Regions from separate parts of the Rhizobium sp. L9 genome, predicted to be linked through region 1. Evidence: riboswitches for the same ligand, from Rfam matches in the RefSeq annotation. Region 1 holds a riboswitch; the other holds the start of a gene.
The links. Region 1 has a riboswitch for thiamine pyrophosphate ahead of thiC (phosphomethylpyrimidine synthase ThiC). Riboswitches for the same ligand answer to the same signal wherever they lie in the genome.
Positions count from the first base shown of each region.

Region 2: linked by a shared signal. The riboswitch ahead of CO660_RS07035 (ABC transporter permease) and the one ahead of thiC (phosphomethylpyrimidine synthase ThiC) in region 1 are both predicted to bind thiamine pyrophosphate.

Region 1 covers NZ_NWSZ01000014.1:111,777-115,155, reverse strand. Annotated here, with positions in the region: gene thiC (phosphomethylpyrimidine synthase ThiC) at 1-1,704, opposite strand, end outside; TPP riboswitch at 1,799-1,930, opposite strand; gene CO660_RS16760 (DNA repair exonuclease) at 2,197-3,379, shown strand, end outside.
Region 2 covers NZ_NWSZ01000006.1:21,166-24,544, forward strand. Annotated here, with positions in the region: gene CO660_RS07025 (SDR family oxidoreductase) at 1-604, opposite strand, end outside; gene soxR (redox-sensitive transcriptional activator SoxR) at 729-1,199, opposite strand; TPP riboswitch at 1,530-1,643, shown strand; gene CO660_RS07035 (ABC transporter permease) at 1,792-2,598, shown strand; gene CO660_RS07040 (ABC transporter ATP-binding protein) at 2,595-3,379, shown strand, end outside.

The sequences.
Region 1 (3,379 bases):
CATGGAACAGAATTTCGGGCCGCACATCGAACAGAAATGCGCCACTTTGTGGGCCTCCTTCGGCAGGGTCTCGTCATGGAAGGAACGCGCCGTATCCGGGTCGAGGGAGAGGTTGAACTGGTCTTCCCAGCGGAATTCGAACCGCGCTCGCGACAGCGCATCGTCACGGATGCGGGCGGCCGGATGGCCCTTGGCGAGGTCGGCGGCATGCGCGGCAATCTTGTAGGTGATGACACCGGTCTTGACGTCGCTGCGGTCGGGCAGGCCCAGATGCTCCTTCGGCGTGACGTAGCAGAGCATGGCCGTGCCGAACCAGCCGATCATCGCGGCTCCGATGCCGGAGGTGATGTGATCATAGCCCGGTGCGATGTCGGTGGTCAGCGGCCCGAGCGTATAGAAGGGAGCCTCGCCGCAGACCTTGAGCTGCTTGCCCATGTTCTCCTTGATCTTGTGCATCGGCACGTGACCTGGGCCTTCGATCATCACCTGGCAATCCCTGGCCCAGGCAATCTTGGTCAGTTCGCCGAGGGTTTCGAGCTCGGCAAATTGCGCAGCGTCATTGGCATCGGCGATCGAGCCGGGGCGAAGGCCGTCTCCAAGCGAGAAGGAGACGTCATAGGCACGGCAGATGTCGCAGATTTCCTCGAAATGCTCGTAGAGGAAACTCTCCTTATGGTGATGCAGACACCACTTGGCCATGATCGAGCCGCCGCGTGAGACGATCCCGGTGACACGATTGACGGTGAGCGGGATATAGGCAAGCCGCACGCCCGCATGGATGGTGAAATAATCGACGCCCTGCTCGGCCTGTTCGATCAGCGTATCGCGATAGACTTCCCAGGTGAGATCCTCTGCAATGCCGTTCACCTTTTCAAGCGCCTGGTAGAGAGGCACCGTTCCGATCGGAACCGGCGAATTGCGAATGATCCATTCGCGGATGTTGTGAATGTTGCGGCCGGTGGAAAGGTCCATAACCGTGTCGGCGCCCCAGCGGATCGCCCAGACCATCTTTTCCACCTCTTCCGCCATCGACGAGGTGACCGCCGAGTTGCCGATATTGGCGTTGATCTTCACCAGGAAATTCCGGCCGATGATCATCGGTTCGGTTTCCGGGTGGTTGATGTTGGCCGGAATGATCGCGCGGCCCGCCGCGACCTCCCGCCGAACGAATTCGGGCGTCACGAAATCGGGAATATCAGCGCCAAAGCTTTCGCCGTCGCGCGCGAGCGCCTCCTTCGCAGCCTGCCGGCCGAGGTTTTCGCGGATGGCGATGAACTCCATTTCCGGCGTGACGATGCCGGCACGCGCATAGGCGAGCTGGGTTACGGCGCGGCCCGCTTTTGCCTTCAGCGGCGTGTTGCGAAGCGGGAATTCCGGCGTCAGCCGCTCGCCGGTGACAAAACCATTGTCTTCAGGCTTCACCACCCGGCCTTCATAGGCCTCGACATCGCCACGCGCCCTGATCCAGCTCTCGCGCAAACGCGGCAGTCCGGCGTCGATCGAGACCGTATAGGCCGGATCAGTATAGGGACCGGAGGAATCATAGACCGTCACCGGCGGTTCACCGGAGGTCGGGTGAAGGCTGATTTCGCGCATCGGCACGCGCAGATCAGGATATAGCGTTCCGGGCTTGGCGATCTTGGTCGAGGCCGGAAGCGGGCCGGTGGTGACGACCGGAGTAAGCTTGGGTGCGACAATATTCATGGGTGAGGCTCCAAGGTTTGACGTTTGGAGACCCAGTTCCAGTGTTGGAATGATGGAAAGACGCCTCATACGACAAAGCGAAATCCGCCCGACAGCCGCAGCGTCTGCACCGTCCCTACGCCAGTATGAACTGGATCAGGTTCAACGGGTCACTGCGCCACAACAGGCAAAGCCATATTGTTCAGCAGAATCTCAGCCCCTTGCCGGGACACCCCTGGTGAATGCCCTGCATCAAAGACCGCTGCGGCCCTGATGTCAAGCCGACCCTCACGCGTTCCCATCCGGACCTTTTGAGTCGGCGGCCAGTCCGATAGAGCAGCATTGATTGTGGATGGGCCAGCTCCGCCGGCCCATTTCACTCGCCAGGACGCTGCCGTCCATGCTCTGAATATTCGTGGCATGGTCTCATGTTTTGCTGACGGGCGATAACGTCCGTTTATTTGTCAGACGGCGCCTGCTCGATCACTCTATCGCAACACCATTCTTGCATTCATGGCCTATCGTTTCGTCCACACTGCCGATCTCCATCTCGACTCTCCCTTGCGCTCTCTCGCACTTCGCAACGCAGAGCTGGCCGACCTCGTGAGTGACGCCAGCCGACAGACGCTGGTCGCGATCGTCGATCTTTGCCTTGAGGAGCAGGTCGACGCGCTTGTCATCGCCGGCGATCTCTATGACGGGGAGCAGACGTCGATGAAGACGGCGCGCTTCCTGGCGAGTCAGCTGGAGCGGCTGCACCGGGCGGGCATTGTCGTCTTCAAGATCCGCGGCAATCACGATGCCATGTCGAAGATCGCTCGGGAACTGGTGATGCCTGATACGGTGAAGATCTTCGGCGGCCATGCCGAGACCGTCGAGACCACCAAGGGCAGCTTGTCGGTCGCAATCCACGGTCTGAGCTTCGCCAAGCCGCAAGCCCCGGACCCGCTGCTGCCGAAATTCAAGCCGCCGGTAGCAGATGCCGTCAATATCGGCATCATGCATACGAGTCTGGCCGGATCGGCCGGACATGATGTCTATGCGCCCTGCAACGTGCTCGACCTGCATGCCTCGGGTTTCGACTACTGGGCGCTCGGGCATCTCCACCAGCGCAGCCATTATCCCGGCACGGCGACGGTCATCATGCCCGGCATGCCGCAGGGCCGCGACATCAATGAAGCGGGCGTCAAGACCGTGTCGCTGGTGACCGTGGCCGACGACCGGACCGTGACGGTCGAGGAGCGGCGTACCAGCATCGCGCAGTTCGAGCGCGTCAATGTCGACCTCACGGGTGTCGATGATTGGCGTGAGGCAGCCATGATGGTCGAGACGGCCCTGATGGCGCAGCGCGACCGCACGGCTTCGCCGCATCTTGTCGCACGCCTCAGGCTTTCGGGCCGCACGCCGCTCTCCTGGCAGCTGCGGCGCGATGTCGACCTCATGCAGGCCGAAGCCGAGCGGCGCAGCGACGCGATCGGCCGCACCTGGATCGAGAAGCTGGAGCTCGCCTTCGAAGCGCCCTCGATCCCCGCAGACGCGGTCGCCGCCGATCCCGTCGTCGAACTCGGGGCGCTGATGCGGGACGAGGTCATCACCCGCAGCGGATTTCGCGACGAGGTCAGGGAGATGGTCCGGGACCTGCTTGCCGACCTGCCGCCCGAGAGCCGGGCATTTGCCGGCCAGAACGAGGCGGGTT
Region 2 (3,379 bases), on a different contig from region 1:
AGCGCTCGTGGAAATCCGTCTCGATCGTTCCGGGCGAGACACAATTGACGCGGATGCCATCCGGCGCGAGCTCGCGGGCAAGCGCCTTGGAATAGGTTGAAACGAAGGCTTTCGAGGCAGAATAAATCGAAGAACCGGGACTGCCGCCGGTCAGCGCGGAAATTGAAACGGTGTTGACGATGGCAGCGCCTTCCGCCGCCTTCAATGCCGGCAGCAACGCACGCGTCAGCGCCACCACCGACGTCTGGTTCAAACGCACGATCGCCTCATAATCTGCGTCAGTCAGTGTGGCAGCTGGAAAACGGCCGAGCATGGTGCCGGCGTTGTTGACGAGCACATGCACCTTGTCGAAAAAGGTAAGCGCATTTTCGGCAAATTGCGCAGCGCCGCCAGCGGCAGTGAAATCGGCGTGCAGCAACAGCGCCCGTCTTTCGGATTCAGCCGTCAGCAGAAAATCCGGCAGATCGCGCCCCGGTTTGCGTCCGGTATGGACGATCACCTTCGCGCCGCAGTCCAGGAACTGCCGGGCCACTTCGAGACCGATGCCCCGCCCGGCGCCGGTTACGATGACATTGCGATTTTCGAATAGTCTCGGGTGGAACACGAAGCCGTCCTCCTCGCGGACAATGCCGCCTGTTGCGCCATTCGCCCTTAACATATGAGCGCGCCGGCCGAAAGAAAGGCAGGCATCATCTTTCCGCCAGAGGCTGGCGCTCTTCCCTGAAAGTTCATAGTTCGATTTCTGTCTCCAGCAGCCGTGCGCCTGGCCCTTCCTCGCCGAGCTGATCGAAGGGATTGCGCAACGGACAGCTTTCGATCGACAGGCAACCGCAGCCGATGCAGCCGGTCAGACGGTCTCGCAGCAGGCTCAGCCGTCTGATTCGCGTGTCGAGTTCATCCTTCCAGCGCGCCGACAGCGTCTGCCAGTCGGCAATCGTCGGCGTGCGCCCCTGCGGCAGGGAGGCAAATGCCGTCTGGATTTCCGAAAGCGGAATGCCGACACGTTGCGCCACCTTGATGATGCCGAGCCGGCGAAGGACATCGCGTCCGTAGCGCCGCTGGTTGCCGCGCGTGCGGATACTCGAGATCAGCCCCTTGGCCTCATAGAAATGTAGCGCCGAGACGGCAAGACCACTGCGTTGCGCCACTTCGCCGACCGTCAGAAGCCTGCCGAGGGGCGTTGCAGAAATCCTATTCATGGCCTATTGACCTCAATATTAGTTGAGGTTTTATAACCGCTGCTTCCCCGGCCGTAAAGCACGAGGCGCAGGAAGGAGCGTCAGTTAGATCATCCGGTCATACAAGCTGAAATGATGGCGTCGGCGCTTGCCCGGCCCGCACCGATCGCCCCTGCCGATATTGCCGCCTGAAAGACAAGCGCTCGGGTTCCGTTCCCGGCAGGTACGGAACCTCGGAAAACACCCGGACAGGACCTCCGTCCGGGTGTTTTTTTATCTGCGCCCATCCGACCGGGCGGACGGGTTTGCAATTTTGCGGTTGCGGCAAGAAAACCCCGATGATAGTTTTCGCCGAAATAACAGGGGAGCTCCGTGTCGCCGGGGCTGAGATGTGAGGCGCAAGCCTCCGGACCCTTCTAAGCTGATCTGGGTAATGCCAGCGGAGCGAGGTCCAAATGTATTCCGGCGCGCAAGTGTCACTCTACCGGACGTCCGGCAATTCCGTCGGCATCCCTATCGATGCCCTCAAGGCAACCGCCCCAAATCGCATCGAGACCGATGCCCTCGACAGGTTTGCGCGAACGGCCCGGCGAAAGCCTGAAATCGAACGCCGATGACATCGCCACGACCATCGGATTCGCGCCTTGCGACGCTCTATCTCGCCGTGTACCGGGCAATGCCCGCCTTGCTCGCAGGCTTTGCTTTTCTGGCGGCATGGGAACTCTATGTCGATCTTTCCGGTATCAAACCGTCCATTCTGCCGGCACCTTCGCGTATCCTTGTCCAGGGCTGGCTGAACCGAGAGGCGCTGATATCAAACACCTGGCCGACGCTCGGAGCGACACTCGGTGGTTTCGCCCTGTCGCTCGCCTTCGCCTTCGCCTCTTCGATCCTGATGGATTTCATGCCATTCATGCGCCGGGCAATGCTGCCGATCTTCATCGCCAGCCAGACTTTGCCGCTGGTGGCGATCGCGCCTCTCGTCGTCCTCTGGTTCGGTTTCGGCCTTTTGCCGAAGATATTGCTGGTGGCGCTCGTCACCTTCTTTCCGCTGCTTGTTGCCCTGCTTCAGGGCTATGAGGCGACCGATCGCGACATTGCCGAGCTCTTGAATTCGATGAAAGCGAGCCGCTGGCGCATTTTCCGCCTGGCGCGGCTTCCCTCGTCGCTGCCCTATTTCTTCGCCGGCCTTCGAATCTCGATCACCTATGCCGTCGTCGGCGCGATCTTTGCCGAATATGCCGGCGCTGCAAGCGGCCTCGGCATCTATATCCTCAACGCCAAGAACAATTTCCGTCCCGATCTCGTGCTCGCCGCCGTGATCGTCAGCGCTCTGTTGACGCTCTGCCTCTTCGCGCTGACGCTGGTTATCCAGCGTTTCGTCATGCCCTGGCAGCCATCCCAGGAGCGGCGCCGATGACCGGTCAGATGCTTGAGCTGCGCAACATCTCGAAGTCCTTCGACGGCATGAAAGTTCTAGACGACATTTCGCTCGCCGTCGCAGACGGCGAGTTCGTCTCGATCGTCGGCCCATCCGGCTCCGGAAAATCGACCGTGCTGAGACTGCTGACACAGGCGCTGCGACCCGATTCCGGCGCCATGCTTTTCAACGATGCAGCGCTGGAACAGACGCCGCATTCCTTTGCCTTCATGCCACAACGCGATGCGCTGATGCCCTGGCGCCGGATCATCGATAATGCCGCGCTCGGTCTGGAAGTGAAGGGCATGGCTCGCCGGGCTGCACGCGCCGCTGTCGCGCCCCTCTTCGAGCGGTTCGGCCTTGCCGGCTTCGAGCATCACTACCCCGCCTCTCTTTCCGGCGGCATGCGCCAACGTGCTGCGCTGCTGCGCACCGTCATCCAGGAGCAGGACATGCTGCTGCTCGACGAGCCCTTCGGCGCGCTCGATGCGCTGACCCGCACGCAGATCCAGGAGTGGCTGCAAGGCATGTGGACCGAACATCGCTGGACGGCGCTGCTGATCACCCACGATGTTCGCGAGGCCGTTTTTCTCTCCGACCGGATCTACGTGCTGTCTGCCCGTCCGGCGCGTGTCATCCGCGAATTCCGCGTTCCCCTGCCCCGCCCGAGAAGCATTGCCGATCTCGGTTCGCCGGCGGCCCAGGCGATCGAGACCGAAATCCTGCAAACCCTGCTTCATCCGCTAGAACAGGGTGGTTTTAGGCCGGTCGGCCCAAAATC